2 regions of the Streptomyces sp. NPDC012510 genome follow, and region 2 is predicted to be linked to the other one. Evidence: riboswitches for the same ligand, from Rfam matches in the RefSeq annotation. Region 2 holds a riboswitch; the other holds the start of a gene.
The links. A riboswitch is a leader RNA that binds a small molecule or an ion and turns the genes downstream of it on or off. The one in region 2 is predicted to bind cyclic di-AMP.
Positions count from the first base shown of each region.

Region 1: another riboswitch for cyclic di-AMP. It lies ahead of ACFY9I_RS24515 (peptidoglycan DD-metalloendopeptidase family protein); the one in region 2 lies ahead of ACFY9I_RS07915 (peptidoglycan DD-metalloendopeptidase family protein).

Region 1 covers NZ_JBIBEN010000013.1:141,520-149,102, reverse strand. Annotated here, with positions in the region: gene ACFY9I_RS24525 (insulinase family protein) at 1-1,030, shown strand, start outside; gene ACFY9I_RS24520 (insulinase family protein) at 1,027-2,415, shown strand; cyclic di-AMP (ydaO/yuaA leader) riboswitch at 2,630-2,804, shown strand; gene ACFY9I_RS24515 (peptidoglycan DD-metalloendopeptidase family protein) at 2,817-3,605, shown strand; gene ACFY9I_RS24510 (FCD domain-containing protein) at 3,871-4,575, shown strand; gene ACFY9I_RS24505 (HPr family phosphocarrier protein) at 4,739-5,020, opposite strand; gene ACFY9I_RS24500 (GNAT family N-acetyltransferase) at 5,221-7,583, shown strand, end outside.
Region 2 covers NZ_JBIBEN010000004.1:14,771-22,353, reverse strand. Annotated here, with positions in the region: gene ribA (GTP cyclohydrolase II RibA) at 1-187, shown strand, start outside; gene ACFY9I_RS07920 (SpoIIE family protein phosphatase) at 273-1,394, shown strand; cyclic di-AMP (ydaO/yuaA leader) riboswitch at 1,663-1,820, shown strand; gene ACFY9I_RS07915 (peptidoglycan DD-metalloendopeptidase family protein) at 1,832-2,896, shown strand; gene ACFY9I_RS07910 (aldo/keto reductase) at 3,113-4,057, shown strand; gene ACFY9I_RS07905 (PrsW family glutamic-type intramembrane protease) at 4,179-5,525, opposite strand; gene trmB (tRNA (guanosine(46)-N7)-methyltransferase TrmB) at 5,688-6,539, opposite strand; gene lhgO (L-2-hydroxyglutarate oxidase) at 6,696-7,583, opposite strand, start outside.

The DNA.
Region 1 (7,583 bases), on a different contig from region 2:
GGCCGACCGCATGGGCAGCCTGCTGGTCGCGCTCGACCAGAAGAACCTGGACAACCAGCGGGACGTCGTCAAGAACGAGCGCCGCCAGCGGTACGACAACGTGCCCTACGGCACCGTCTTCGAGAAGATCTTCCGCCTGGCCTACCCGGAGGGCCACCCCTACCGGCACACCCCCATCGGCTCGATGGAGGACCTGTCGGCGGCCAGCCTGGAGGACGCCCGCCAGTTCTTCCGCACCTACTACGCGCCGAACAACGCCGTCCTCTCGGTCGTCGGCGACATCGACCCGGACCAGACGCTCGCGTGGATCGAGAAGTACTTCGGCTCCATCCCGTCGTACGACGGCAAGCCCGAGCCGCGTGACGGCACGCTCCCCGACATCATCGGCGAGCAGCTGCGCGAGGTCGTCGAGGAGAACGTGCCCGCGCGCGCGTTGATGGCCGCCTACCGACTGCCGGAGGACGGCACGCGCGCGTGCGACGCGGCCGACCTGGCGCTCACGATCCTCGGCGGCGGCGAGTCCTCCCGCCTCTACAACCGGCTCGTACGCCGTGACCGCACGGCCGTGACGGCCGGCTTCGGCCTGCTGCGCCTGGCCGGCGCCCCCTCCATGGCCTGGATGGACGTGAAGACCTCCGGCGACGTCGAGGTGCCGGTGATCGAGGCCGCCGTCGACGAGGAGCTGGCCCGGTTCGCCGCCGAGGGGCCCTCGACGGAGGAGATGGAGCGCGCCCAGGCCCAGTTGGAGCGCGAGTGGCTGGACCGGCTCGGCACGGTCGCGGGTCGTGCCGACGAACTGTGCCGCTTCGCGGTCCTCTTCGGCGACCCGAAGCTTGCCCTCACCGCCGTCGACCGTGTCCTGGAGGTGACCGCCGAGGAGGTCCAGGAGATCGCCAAGGCGCGTCTGAGGCCCGACAACCGCGCGGTGCTCGTCTATGAGCCCGTCGCCGACGAAGAGGACGGCGAAGAGGACGCCGCCGCGGCTCAGGCCGACGAAACCACCGACGAGAACGAGGAGTCGGCGAAGTGACCGAGCTCGCGACCATGGACTTCCACCCACAGCCCCAGGCCGGCGAGGCCAGGCCCTGGGCGTTCCCGGCGCCCGAGCGCTCCACCCTGGACAACGGCCTGACCGTGCTGCGCTGCCACCGTCCCGGCCAGCAGGTCGTCGCCGTCGAGGTGCTCCTGGACGCGCCCCTGGACGCCGAGCCCGCCGGCCTGGACGGCGTGGCCACCATCATGACCAGGGCCTTCTCCGAGGGGACCGACAAGCACTCCGCCGAGGAGTTCGCCGCAGAGCTGGAGCGGTGCGGTGCCACCCTCGACTCGCACGCCGACCACCCCGGCGTACGCCTCTCCCTCGAAGTGCCCGTGTCGCGGCTGGCGAAGGCGCTCGGCCTGCTCGCCGACGCCCTCAGGGCACCCGCGTTCGACGACAGCGAGATCGAGCGGCTCGTGGCCAACCGGCTCGACGAGATCCCGCACGAGACCGCCAACCCGGGCCGCCGGGCCGCCAAGGAGCTGTCCAAGCGGCTGTTCCCGGCCGACTCACGCATGTCACGCCCCCGCCAGGGCACCGAGGAGACCGTTCAGGGCATCGACTCCGCGGCCGTACGCGCCTTCTACGAGAAGCACGTACGCCCCGCGACGGCCACCGCCGTGGTCGTCGGCGACCTCACCGGCGTCGACCTCGACGCCCTGCTCGGCGAGACCCTGGGCGCCTGGACCGGCTCCCCGGCCAAGCCGCGCCCCGTGCCGTCGGTGACCGCCGACGACACCGGACGGGTGATCATCGTGGACCGGCCCGGCTCCGTCCAGACACAGCTGCTCATCGGCCGGGTGGGCGCCGACCGCCACGACCGGGTCTGGCCGGCCCAGGTGCTCGGCACCTACTGCCTGGGCGGCACCCTCACCTCCCGCCTGGACCGCGTTCTGCGCGAGGAGAAGGGCTACACCTACGGGGTGCGCGCCTTCGGCCAGGTGCTGCGCTCCGCGCCCGACGGCTCGGGCATCGCGATGCTCGCCATCAGCGGCTCCGTCGACACGCCCAACACCGGGCCGGCGCTCGAGGACCTGTGGACGGTGCTGCGCACCCTCGCCGCCGAGGGCCTGACCGACGCCGAACGAGACATCGCCGTTCAGAACCTCGTCGGGGTCGCCCCGCTCAAGTTCGAGACGGCCGCGGCCGTGGCGAGCACGCTGGCCGACCAGGTCGAGCAGTACCTGCCGGACGACTACCAGTCGACGCTGTACCGCCAACTCGCCGCCACGGGCACGGTGGAGGCCACCGCGGCCGCGGTGAGCGCCTTCCCGGTGGACCGTCTGGTGACCGTCCTCGTCGGTGACGCCGCGCAGATCGAGGAGCCGGTGAGGGCCCTCGGCATCGGCGAAGTCACCGTCGTACCGGCCGAGTAGAACGCCGAGCGGAACCTGGCCGCGAGCACGCGGGTTATGGGGCCCTGGTGACGAAAGAGTCACCAGGGCCCTCGTTTGTCCGTATTGATGGCGGAGGGCGCACGTCTGCCCTGTGGCGTACGCCTCAAAACCCGTGATGCGTTTGTTATTTCGCAGACGGCCCGCTTAGCGTCGGTCCGGCTGTTCGTCAGCAGTTCGCCGCAGCCGCGGCACCGGACAGTCATCGCCGAGTCCCCGCATGGCGCGAGCCAGGGGAGCCGGGGACCCACCGCAGTCCCTGGGGTGAATCGGGTGCCCTTCGCGGAGCGACGCGAAACGGGGGGCAGCCGTAGGAGACCTTCCTGCTCCGAACCCGTCAGCTAACCCGGTAGGCGAGAGGGAAGGAAAGGACCAGCCACTTCATGGCGTTCACCCGCGCCCCCGGGAAGCACCGCCGCCCCGGCCGTGCGAAGCGCGCGACCACGAGGAACGTGGGCGTCGCCGCTCTCACCACCACCGGTGTCATCGGCACCCTGGCCGCCCCCGCGCTCGCCGCGGAGGAGCCCACCGCCGAGCAGACCGGCCTGAACCAGATCATCACCCTCGGCGACACGGTCGCCGACCAGGTCGACGCCCAGGCCGCGGCCCAGCAGCAGGCCGCCGAGGTGGCCGAGGTCAAGAAGAAGGCGCAGGAGGAGGCCCGCAAGGCCGCCGCCGAGAAGGCCGAGCAGGAACGTGCCGCCGCCAAGGAGCGCGAGGAGATCAAGGCCCGCGCCGCCCGTGCCGCCGAGCGCGAGCGCCTCAACTCCTATGTGGCCCCCATCAGCGGCTCCTACATCTCCACCGGCTACAAGGCCGGCGGGGCCGTCTGGTCCTCCGGCAGCCACACGGGCGTCGACTTCCACGCCGCCTCCGGCACCGCCGTCCTCGCGGTCGGCTCCGGCACCGTCGTAGAGGCGGGCTGGGGTGGCGCGTACGGCAACAACATCGTCATCAAGATGAACGACGGCACCTACACCCAGTACGGCCACCTGTCGTCCATCGGCGTCTCCGTCGGCCAGACGGTCACCCCCGGCCAGCAGATCGGCCTCTCTGGTGCGACCGGCAACGTCACCGGCGCGCATCTGCACTTCGAGGCCCGTATGACGGCCGAGTACGGCTCGGACATCGACCCCGCCGCCTATCTGCGCTCGCACGGCGTGAACGTCTGACGCGTCGCTCAGTTCCTCGCGGGAGGCCCCGGCTCACGAGCCGGGGCTTTCCTCGTTGTGCGTACTCCGCCGTGGCTCCTGTCGCGAGTGACACACGTCGGAGTGAGGCACGTCGGAGTGAGGCACGTCCTGAGCGGCGCGCCTCCTGTCCAAAAAATATCCATGGATTCCGGCCCGCCATCGGAAATTCCGGCTCTCTGCAATAGAGTCGCTGGAACACACGTCAATCATCGACGTTTCACGGGGATTAAGGCGGAGGTCGGTCATGCGTATTCCGGCGCACTCGGTATGCACGGCTATTCGCGACGACATCGTCGCGGGTGTCTACGAGCGCGGCAGCCGCCTCACCGAGGAACTGCTCGCCCGCCGGTACGGCGTCAGCCGGGTCCCCGTACGCGAGGCGCTGCGTACGCTGGAGGCCGAAGGGTTCGTGGTGACCCGCCGGCACGCGGGCGCGTGTGTGGCCGAGCCGACCGAGCAGGAGGCCGCGGACCTGCTGGAGATGCGGATGCTGCTGGAGCCGCTCGGTGCCGCCCGCGCCGCCCAGCGCCGCACGGAGGCGCATCTCAAGGTGTTGCGCGGCCTGGTGAGGCTGGGGCAGGAGCGGGCCAGGAGGGGCAACAGCGAGGATCTGCGCTCGCTGGGCGGCTGGTTCCACGAGACGCTCGCACAGGCGTCCGGCAGCCCCGCGCTGACCTCGACCCTCGCCCAGTTGCGGCACAAGATCGCCTGGATGTACGCGGTCGAGGCGCCGGCCAACCCCGCGGAGTCCTGGGCGGAGCACGGCGGCATCGTGGACGCGGTCGCGCGCGGCGACAGCGAGCGGGCCAGGACGATCACCGCGCTGCACACCGAGCGCGCCACCGCCGCACACCGGCTCCGCTTTCCCGCCGGGCCGGGCGGGGCGGAGCGACCCGATCGTGTGAGGACTTCGCAACACCCCGTAAACATGCCGAGCCTGCGACATTAACACGAGAGCCGTATACAAAGAGAGCAGAAATTCGAGGGGCATTTTTCCGCTGCCCGCAGAACGAAAAGGAGAAGGGCCCGCCCGGTAATTCGGACGAGCCCTTCGAGTGTGTGCGGGAGGCCTTTCAGGCCTTACGGGTTTCCCGCTTTCGTCGCCGGTTCGCTCAGACCGTCTCGGGGAGCTCCTCGAGCCCCTCGGCCACGAGCTTCGCCAAACGGTCCAGCGCGATGTCCGCCCCCTCGGCGTCGGAGGCGAGCACGATCTCCTCGCCGCCCTGGGCGCCCAGGCCCAGGACCGCCAGCATGGAGGCCGCGTTGACGGGGTTGCCGTCGGCCTTGGCGATCGTCACGGGGATACCGGAGGCCGTGGCGGCCCGGACGAAGATGGATGCGGGGCGGGCGTGGAGGCCCTCGGCCCAGCCGACGTTGACGCGGCGCTCAGCCATGTGATGCTGCCCTTCAGGTGTCTCGGGTGCTGCAGAGAGGTCTAGACCGGTTGTCTAGACCAGTTTCCCATATGGGGCGACGCACCGGAACGGGCCCACGGCCTGACCACGAACCGGCTGTCGCGCTTGTGTTGTGCTTCTGTTGTGCCTCCCCAGACTGCCCCGCGCCGCTGTCGGACGCGAGCCGTACTCTGGGGCTCATGCAGACCTCGTCGGACCGGCACGAGTACCCCGCCCACTGGGAGGCCGACGTGGTGCTGCGCGACGGCGGCACCGCACGCATCAGGCCCATCACCGTTGATGACGCCGAGCGTCTCGTCAGCTTCTACGAGCAGGTCTCGGACGAGTCGAAGTACTACCGCTTCTTCGCGCCGTACCCTCGCCTGTCCGCCAAGGACGTCCACCGCTTCACGCACCACGACTTCGTGGACCGGGTGGGGCTCGCCGCCACCGTCGGCGGTGAGTTCATCGCCACCGTACGCTACGACCGGATCGGCGCCGACGGAATGCCCGCGTCCGCACCGGCCGACGAGGCCGAGGTCGCCTTCCTCGTCCAGGACGCCCACCAGGGCAGAGGCGTCGCCTCCGCCCTTCTTGAACACATCGCCGCGGTCGCCCGCGAACGCGGCATCAGACGCTTCGCCGCCGAGGTGCTGCCGGCCAACACCAAGATGATCAAAGTCTTCACCGACGCCGGGTACCAGCAGAAGCGCAGCTTCGAGGACGGCGTCGTACGCCTGGAGTTCGACCTGGAGCCCACAGACCGCTCCGTCGCCGTGCAGCGCGCACGGGAGCAGCGCGCCGAGGCCCGGTCCGTCCAGCGGCTGCTCGCCCCCGGCTCGGTCGCCGTCGTCGGCGCCGGGCGCGCACCGGGCGGCGTCGGCCGCGGCGTCCTCGCCAACCTCCTGGGCGCGGGCTTCACCGGACGGCTGTACGCGGTGAACAAGGCCCTCGGCGAGGACGAGAAGGAACTCGGCGGGGTCCCCGCCCACCGCTCGGTCACCGACATCGAGGGCCCCGTCGACCTAGCGGTCGTCGCGGTCCCGGCGGCCCATGTCCCCGAGGTCGTCGCCGAGTGCGGGGAGCACGGCGTGCAGGGGCTCGTGGTCGTCTCCGCCGGGTACGCCGAGAGCGGACCCGAGGGGCGCGAGCGCCAGCGTGAACTGGTGCGCCAGGCGCGCACGTACGGCATGCGCATCATCGGGCCGAACGCCTTCGGGATCATCAACACCGCCCCCGACGTACGGCTCAACGCCTCCCTCGCCCCGCAGACGCCGCGCTCCGGGCGCATCGGCCTCTTCGCCCAGTCCGGCGCCATCGGGATCGCCTTGCTGTCGCGGCTGCACCGGCGCGGGGGAGGGGTCACCGGAGTCACGGGCGTCTCCACCTTCGTGTCGTCCGGGAACCGCGCGGACGTCTCCGGGAACGACGTTCTCCAGTACTGGTACGAGGACCCCGACACCGATGTCGTCCTGATGTACCTGGAGTCCATCGGCAACCCGCGCAAGTTCACCCGCCTCGCCCGGCGCACGGCGGCGGTCAAGCCGCTCGTGGTGGTGCAGGGGGCGCGCCACGGGTCCGCGCCCCAGGGGCATGCCGTGCGCGCCACCCGGCTGCCCCACACCACCGTGTCCGCGCTGCTGCGCCAGGCCGGGGTGATCCGTGTCGACACGATCACCGAACTGGTCGACGCGGGGCTGTTGCTGGCCCGGCAGCCGCTGCCGGCGGGGCCCCGGGTGGCGATCCTGGGGAACTCCGAGTCGCTGGGGATGCTCACGTACGACGCGTGTCTCTCCGAGGGATTGAGACCGTTGCCCCCGCTGGACCTCACGACCGGGGCGACGGCGCGGGACTTCCACGCGGCGCTGTCGCGGGCCTTGGCCGACGACTCGTGCGACGCGGTGGTGGTGACGGCGATACCGGCGCTGGGGGAGGCGTCGCCGGGTGATGCGGAACTGGCCGAGGCGCTGCGGTCGGCGGCCACCGCGAACCCCGCGAAGCCGGTGCTGGTCGTGCATGTGGAGCTGGGCGGGTTGGCGGAGGCGTTGTCGGCCGCGGCCGTCACGGCGCCCCAGGCCGGCGAGAAGCCCCTCGCCACCACAGGCGGTGCCCGCCCGTTCCGCCCTGCGGAACGACTGCCCACCGAGGGAGCCGAGGCGTCTACGGCGTCCCGTGCGGGGGGAGCCCACGTCTCCACGGCGTCCCGCACCGGGGGAACGGACGCGTCCACGGCGTCCCGCACCGAAGGAAGCGGTGCCTCCACGGCGCCCCCCGCCCGGGGAGCCGAAAGCCCCACGTCCCCCCCTTACGAGGCCCACCTCATCCCCGCCTACCCCGCCGCCGAGCGGGCCGTCCGCGCGCTCTCGGAAGCGGTGCGGCACGCCCAGTGGCGGCGTGAGGCGGCCGATCCGGGGCGGGTGCCCGAGTACGAGGACATCGACGAGAGAGGGGCGGCGGCGCAGATCGACGCGCTGCTGGTCAAGAACGAGGGGCTGAGCCTCGGGGCGGCGGCGACGGGCGCGCTGCTGGCGCGGTACGGCATCAGGGTGCGGGAGGCGCGGCC
Region 2 (7,583 bases):
GCAGCTTCGCGGCCTTGACCTCGGCGTGCGGCACCGCGTCCCCACGGGCGTCTTCACCACCGCCCACAACGTCCGCTACCTCCGCGCCAAGGTCCTCCAGACCCAGCACACCCTCCCCCTGCCGGAACTGACCGAGCTGCAGAAGCTGCAGGAGCTGCCGAAACTCACTGGAATAACAGCGGGCTGACCGGCGGGCTGACCAGCGGGATGACCACTAGCCCACTCGGCCCCGCCGACTAGCCCCGCACTCCCACCCCGGAAACCCTGTATCCGTGGGGCAGCCAGAGGGTGCGAGGGAGTCGGTCGGCCGGCGGTTCTCGTACACCCGTGCGCTCGCCCGTGTTCTCCCCGTCCTGCTGATCGCCACGGGCCTCTTCTACGACCACTTCACCCCGCGCGACTTCACGGCGGTCCCCTTCTTCACGGCCGCGCCCCTCGTCGCGGCCCCGCTCTTCTCGCTGCGCGGCACGGTGATCACCGGCGTCGCCTCGGTCGCCGGCATCACCGCCGTACGGCTCTACTACGACGACGCGGGCCATGAGGACGCGATCACGGAGATCGCGACGGTGGCCACCGTCGCCGCGCTGGCCGTGCTCATCAACCGTCTCGTCCGCCGCAGCGACGCCCGGCTCGCCACCGCCCGCGAGATCGCCGCGGCGGCGCAGCGGGCGGTCCTGCCGGTGCCGCAGGAGCGGATCGGCGGGCTGGAGATCGCCGCGCGGTACGAGGCCGCGCAGGCCGGGGCGTCGATCGGGGGCGATCTCTACGCGGTGCAGGACTCACCCCACGGGGTACGGCTGATCGTGGGCGATGTGCGTGGCAAGGGGCTGGGGGCGGTCTCGGCGGTGGCCGTGCTGATCGGCGCGTTCCGGGAGGCGGCCGAGCAGGAGTCGACGCTCGAAGCGGTCGCCCAGCGGCTGGAACGGGCGCTGGCCCGGGAAGCGACGCGGCGGGAAGCCGCGCGACGGGACGCCAACGTCGAGTACGAGGGGTTCGTCACGGCGGTCCTGGCCGAGTTCCCGCATGGCTCCGGACGTGCCCGGATCGTCAACCGAGGCCATCCGTCCCCCCTGCTGCTGCACGCCGACGGCACCCTGCGCACCCTGGACGCCCCGCACCCCGCGCTCCCGCTCGGCCTGGACGATGTGGGCACCTGGCCCGACCGCGCCGAGGAGACCGGGTTCCCGCCCGGCGCCACCCTCCTCTTCTACACCGACGGCCTCTCGGAGGCCCGCGACAGCCACGGCGTCTTCTACGACCCGGCCGAGCGCCTGTCCGGCCGTACGTTCCCCGGACCGCGCGTCCTCTTGACGACCCTCGCGGAGGAGGTGCGCCGGCACACGGGCGACCGCACGACGGACGACATGGCCCTTCTGGCGATCCGCCGCTCCTGACCCCTCCGACACGTCTCTCTCACATCTTCCACGCCCGCTGTCACCGAGCGTGTCCATCCGACCTTGCTCCGTATAGCGACTTGCGTACTGTCAGCGCGATTGTTACTCCCGAGTCAGGGTCAACTCGCCCGTTTTCCACCCCTCATGACCCGTAAAGTCCACGGCGGAAGCCGGAACGATCATCAGGAACAGCTTGGAATGGAGTACCCCCGTCTATTAACGTTCGATAACGCAGCGCGGTCGTCCCAGCCGTCACAAGAGACGGCTCCGTGCTCACGCGCCGAATCCCGCAAGGGAACCGGGGAACCACCACCCTGGGGTGAATCGCGCGCAAACCGTCGTGGCAGCACGTCAGGTTTACGCGCGTAGGAGACCTTCCTGCTCCGAACCCGTCAGCTAACCCGGTAGGCGAGAAGGAAGGAAAGGAGTACGCCCACGTGGCGTCGAACCGGTCCGCGACCGAAGCCCCGTTCGTACCGAGCCAACGCGATGGCGACAGCCAGACGTTCGGCTACGGCAGCTACAGCAGCGACAACGAGGGCCCCTGGCAGGAGTGGAACCCCACCGAGGAGTCCATTCGCCCCGTTCGCGGTCGGCACCGCGTCGCCAAGAAGAGCGGCGGCGTACTCGCCCGTGGCGGTCTCGCCCGCAGCTCCACGGTCCTGGGCGTCGGTGTCATAGCCGCCGTCAGCGGCGCCGGCATGGCCAGCGCGCAGTCCGGCAAGGCCCCGGTGTCCATATCGCTGCCCGACATGCCGAACGTCGGCTCGGTCTTCGAGGACGACGCCGAGGAGCCGGAGCCCCAGGCCTCCACGACCCCCCTCAGCAGCGCCGGTCTGATCGCCGCCGACACCGAGCAGGGCACCGCCAACGCCGGCGAGGCGCTGCGCGCCCGCATCATGGCACAGGCCGAGTCCCAGCAGGACGCGTTCGACAAGGCCACCGCCGAGGCCGCCCAGACGGCCGCCGCGAACAAGGCCGCCGAGCAGGCCGCCGAGGAGAAGAAGGAAGCCGAGGCCAAGGAAGCCGCCGCGAAGAAGAAGGCGGCGGAGGAGGCCGAGCGGAAGAAGGAAGCCGAGCGCCTCGCGGCCCTCGCCAAGCAGTTCGCGCTCCCCACCTCCTCCTACACCCTCACCTCCACCTTCGGTCAGGCCGGCCCCTACTGGTCCTCCGGCTACCACACCGGCCTCGACTTCGCCGCTCCCACGGGCACCCTCATCAAGGCCGTCCACAGCGGCACCATCACGCAGGCCGGGTACGAGGGTTCCTACGGCTACAAGACCGTGCTCACCCTCGATGACGGCACCGAGATCTGGTACGCCCACCAGTCCTCCATCGGCGTCAGCGTCGGCCAGAAGGTCGCCACCGGCGACGTCATCGGCCGCGTCGGCGCCACGGGCAACGTCACCGGCGCCCACCTCCACATGGAGGTCCACCCCGGCGGCTCCAGCAGCGGCATCGACCCGGCGGCATGGCTGCGCAGCAAGGGCCTGAACCCGTAGGGAACCGACCGACTCGTACGCCGCGTAAGTCCGCGAGGACCACGCGGCGTTCGTCGTTCCCAGGGACGGTCCCCAGGGCGGTTCCCGGGGGCGGTTCACGATGGCCGTTCACGACGGCCGTTCACGACGGCGGTTCACGACGGCGGGACGGACGCTTCACGCACACGTCACGCCGAGCCGGAATGCGGAAGTCCGCCCCACCGGTTGACGTAGGACATGACTACTCTTCGCCAACTGGGCACGTCCGACATCAGGGTCTTCCCCCTCTCCCTCGGCGGCAACGTCTTCGGCTGGACCGCCGACGAGGCGCAGTCCTTCGCCGTCCTCGACGCCTACGCGGCGGCGGGCGGCAACTTCGTCGACACCGCCGACTCCTACTCGGCGTGGGTGGAGGGCAACGAGGGGGGCGAGTCCGAGCGGATCATCGGCAGGTGGCTCAAGTCGCGTGGCAACCGCGCCGACGTGGTCATCGCTACCAAGGTGAGCCAGCACCCCGAGTACCAGGGGCTGACGGCGGCCAACATCAAGGCGGCGGCCGACGCCTCCCTCGCCCGCCTCGACACGGACCACATCGACCTCTACTACACCCACTTCGACCAGCCCGAGGTCCCCGTCGAGGAGATCATCACGGCCCTCGACGACCTGGTGAAGGCCGGCAAGGTCCGCGCGATAGCGGCGTCCAACATCACCCCCGAGCGCCTGAAGGCCTCCCTGGAGTTCTCGGAGGCCGAGGGCCTGGCCCGCTATGTGGCGCTCCAGCCGCACTACAACCTGGTCTCACGGGACACCTACGAGGGCCCCCTCCAGAGCCTCGCCGCCGGACACGGCCTCTCCGGCGTCCCCTACTTCGCCCTCGCCAAGGGCTTCCTCACGGGCAAGTACCGGCCCGGCACCACCGTCGACAGCCCCCGGGCCGCCGGCGCCGGCGCGTACCTCGACAGCCCGACCGGCCTCCGTGTCCTCAGCGCCCTCGACGAGATCGCCGAGGCCCGCGGCGTGGCCCCCGCCACCGTCGCCCTCGCCTGGCTCACCGCCCAGCCGACGATCACGGCCCCGATCGCCTCCGCGCGCACCCCGGACCAACTCCCGCCGCTCCTGGCCGTCGCCGACCTCACCCTCACGCCCGAGGAACTCGACCGTTTGACCGAGGCGTCGGCGTAGAGCACCGCTCCCCGGTCGAACGTGCAGCCCGCGCCCCCAATGGGCGCGGGGAACTGCGCGCACGACCACAGTTGAACCAGCGCCGCCCCACCACCGCACCCCCACAGCGACCCGCGAAGCCCTAGTACCGGTACGGGTTGTACCCCGGATACGCCGCCATCCCGTACCCCAAGGGCTGGCCGTACGCCGACCCGTACCCGCCGTGCGCGTACCCCCCGTGGGCATACCAGCCGTACCCGTACCCACGGGCCCCCACTCCCCGCCCCGCGTACCCCATCGCAGGCCGAGCCACCCCGCGCCTGCGCCACAGCTCGAACAGCAACTCCCGCTCCCTGAGCGCGAAGTCACCTCCGGCCCGCCCTCGCAGTCCCCGACGCCGCAGAAACGCCAACTTCGTCGCGTACGTCTCGTACTCCCCGACCGACCGGGCCGCCGCCTTCCCGAAGTGATGCGCCGCGTACTCCCGCGCCACCCGCCGAGCCCGCATCGACCCCAGCACATACGGCTCGGCCGGCGTCAGCCACCCCGCCGCCGCATACGCCGGCAGTTCCTCCCGCACGGTCCGCAACTCCCGCTGCCGCAGCCAGATCACCAACCACGTCAGCAACCCGAACGCCGGCACCATCAGCGCCGCGTACACGGCGAAGAACCCGTACTCCCCGAACGTCGCCGACCCGTTCCAGACCGCGTGCATCGCCATGGCGAGCAACAGGCCGCCCAGCGGTACGGCCACCCGCCGCACCCGCTGCCACTCCGCCGCGAACGCCGCCACCCCGAACCCGATCCCCGTCAGCACGGTGAACAACGGATGCGCGAACGGCGACATGATCACCCGCACGAAGAAGGTCGCCGCGGTGACCGACGCCAGCCCGCTGCCCCCGCTGAGCTGGTCCGTCCCGAACGCGGTCCCCAGGTAGAGGATGTTCTCGGTGAAGGCGAAGCCGGTGGCGGTGACTCCCGCGATCACCACCCCGTCCACGATCCCGGTGAAGTCCCGCCTCCTGAAAAGGAAGACGAGTAAGACGGCCGCGGCCTTGGCGGTCTCCTCCACCACGGGCGCTATGACGGTCGCACCCACGGTGTCGGCATGCGTCGGATCGGCCGTGGCCGTCGCTATCCACTGTGTGGCGAAACTGTTCGCCACGATGGCTATCAGCGCCGCGGCACACGCCCCCCACGCGAACGCGAACACCATGTTCTTCCAGGGGCCCGGCTCCACCCGGTCCAGCCACCTGAACGCCGCCATGAGCACCGGCACGGGCAGCACCGCGAGCCCCAGTCCGACCAGGAACCCCTCCGTGCCGGTCTGCTCGCGCACGAGCGCGAGGATGACCAGACCGGAGATCCCGAGCAGCCCGATCAGCGCGCTGTACTTGACGCTCTTCCGCTGCCACCAGCGCGTGGGCCTGAACGCATACTCACCGGCAGGTCCGCTGGGGTGCGTCGGGTGGGTGGGACTGGTGGCCATTGCATTGACCCTAACGAGGGATGGGCGCCGCCCGCGACGGTGCGTGCTGGGGCCCGTCGGACCGCATACCCGCCGGACTACGAAGGACGGACAGCCTTCAGACGCCTGTGGGGGATGTTCGGACTTCTGCTTGCGCTTCTCCTGCTGCTTTTGCTTCCGCTACTACTGCTGTCCCTGCGTCGGCTTGTGGGTCGGCACGTGCGTCTGCTCCCGTTCACGCTGCTGTACGCGGCGGAAGAGCAGATCGTTCACCACATGACCCTTGTCCAGTCCCTGCCCCTCGAAACGGGTCAGCGGCCGGAAGTCAGGACGTGGCGCGAACCCACCGTCGGCGCGGGTGTTCTCGAACTCCGGATGCGCGGTCAGCACGTCCAGCATCTGCTCGGCGTACGGCTCCCAGTCCGTCGCACAGTGCACGATCGCCCCCGGCCGGAGCCGCGACGCGACCAGCGTGAGGAACTCGGGCTGGATCAGCCGGCGCTTGTGGTGCCGCTTCTTCGGCCAGGGGTCGGGGAAGTAGACCCGCAGCCCGTCCAGTGAGCCGGGCGGCAGCATCTCCCGCAGCAGGATGATCGCGTCCCCGTTGGCGACCCGGATGTTGGACAGACCGTCCCGGTCCGCGAGGTTCAGCAGGTTCCCCTGGCCCGGGGTGTGCACATCCACGGCCAGTACGTTGGTCTCCGGGTCGGCGGCGGCCATCAGCGCCGTCGCCTCGCCCATCCCGAAGCCGATCTCCAGCACGACGGGCTTGTCGTTCCCGAACAGCTCGACGAGATCGAACGCCCGACCGTCGATGTCGAGACCCCACTTGGGCCACAGCCGCTGCAACGCGTCCGCCTGCCCGGCCGTCACCCGACTCCGCCGGGGCTGGAAGCTCCTGATCCGCCGCTCGAAGTGCGACCCGGCGGGATCCGCCTGGGGCCCATGGGGGAAGCGGGGCTCCCCCTTGACGCGGGTATGCCGAAGGGAGGCACCGGAGGTGCGGGACTCGGAAGCACGGGCGGAATCAGACACAGTGCCTCCGATTTTACGGCGAGGTAAACCCCTGCGACGCCCTCCCAGCGCGGCACGGGTAGGGGCGGCGGGGGCGAACCCCTCGGACGCCGACCCTCAGACGCCGACTCCTCAGACGCCGACTCCTCAGACGCCGACTCCTCGGACGCCGACCCCTCAGACCTGAGCCAACACACCCAAGGCTCTCCTCCCCACCTCCCGCCCGATCGGCAGCGAAGCCGTCGCCGCAGGCGAGGGCGCGTTCAGCACATGCACCGCCCGCGCCCCCTCCCGGATCAGAAAGTCATCCACCAGCGTCCCGTCCCGAAGCACCGCCTGCGCGCGTACCCCAGCCGCCGCCGGCACGAGATCTCCTTCGGAAACCCCCGGCAGCAGCCTCCGCACGGCCCCGGTGAAGGCCTTCTTGGACACCGACCGCCGAAGCTCCCCGGCTCCGTACCGCCAGTGCCGTCGAGCTATCCGCCAGGAACCGGGCCATGCCAGCGTCGCCCCCAGCTCCCGCGCCCGCACGGTCCCCCACCCGTACCCCTCACGTGCCAGCGCGGGCACCGCGTTGGGCCCGATGTGGACACCCCCGTCGATCCCTCGCGTCAGATGCACCCCGAGGAACGGGAACGCCGGATCGGGCACGGGGTAGACGAGTCCTCGGACCAGCTCGGGACGGGCCAGCTCGTAGTACTCCCCCCGGAACGGCACGATCCGCATCCCGGGCTCGTCCCCGGTCATCCGGGCCACCTCGTCGCAGTGCAGCCCGGCGCAGTTCACCAGCACCCGCCCCCGTACGATGTCGCCGCCCCGGATCCGCACGGCGACCCCCAGCGAGGCCCGCCGGTCGATCCGCTCGACCTCCGCGCCGTACCGGATCTCGGCGCCGGAGGCCCGCGCGAGCTGCCGGGCGACCCCCACGAAGTCACAGATCCCGGTGGTCCCGACATGTATGGCCGCGAGCCCGCGCACCTCCGGCTCGTACTCGGCGATCTGGGCGGCGCCCAGCTCCCGCACCGGAATCCCGTTCTCCCGCCCGCGCTGCACCAGGGAGTGCAG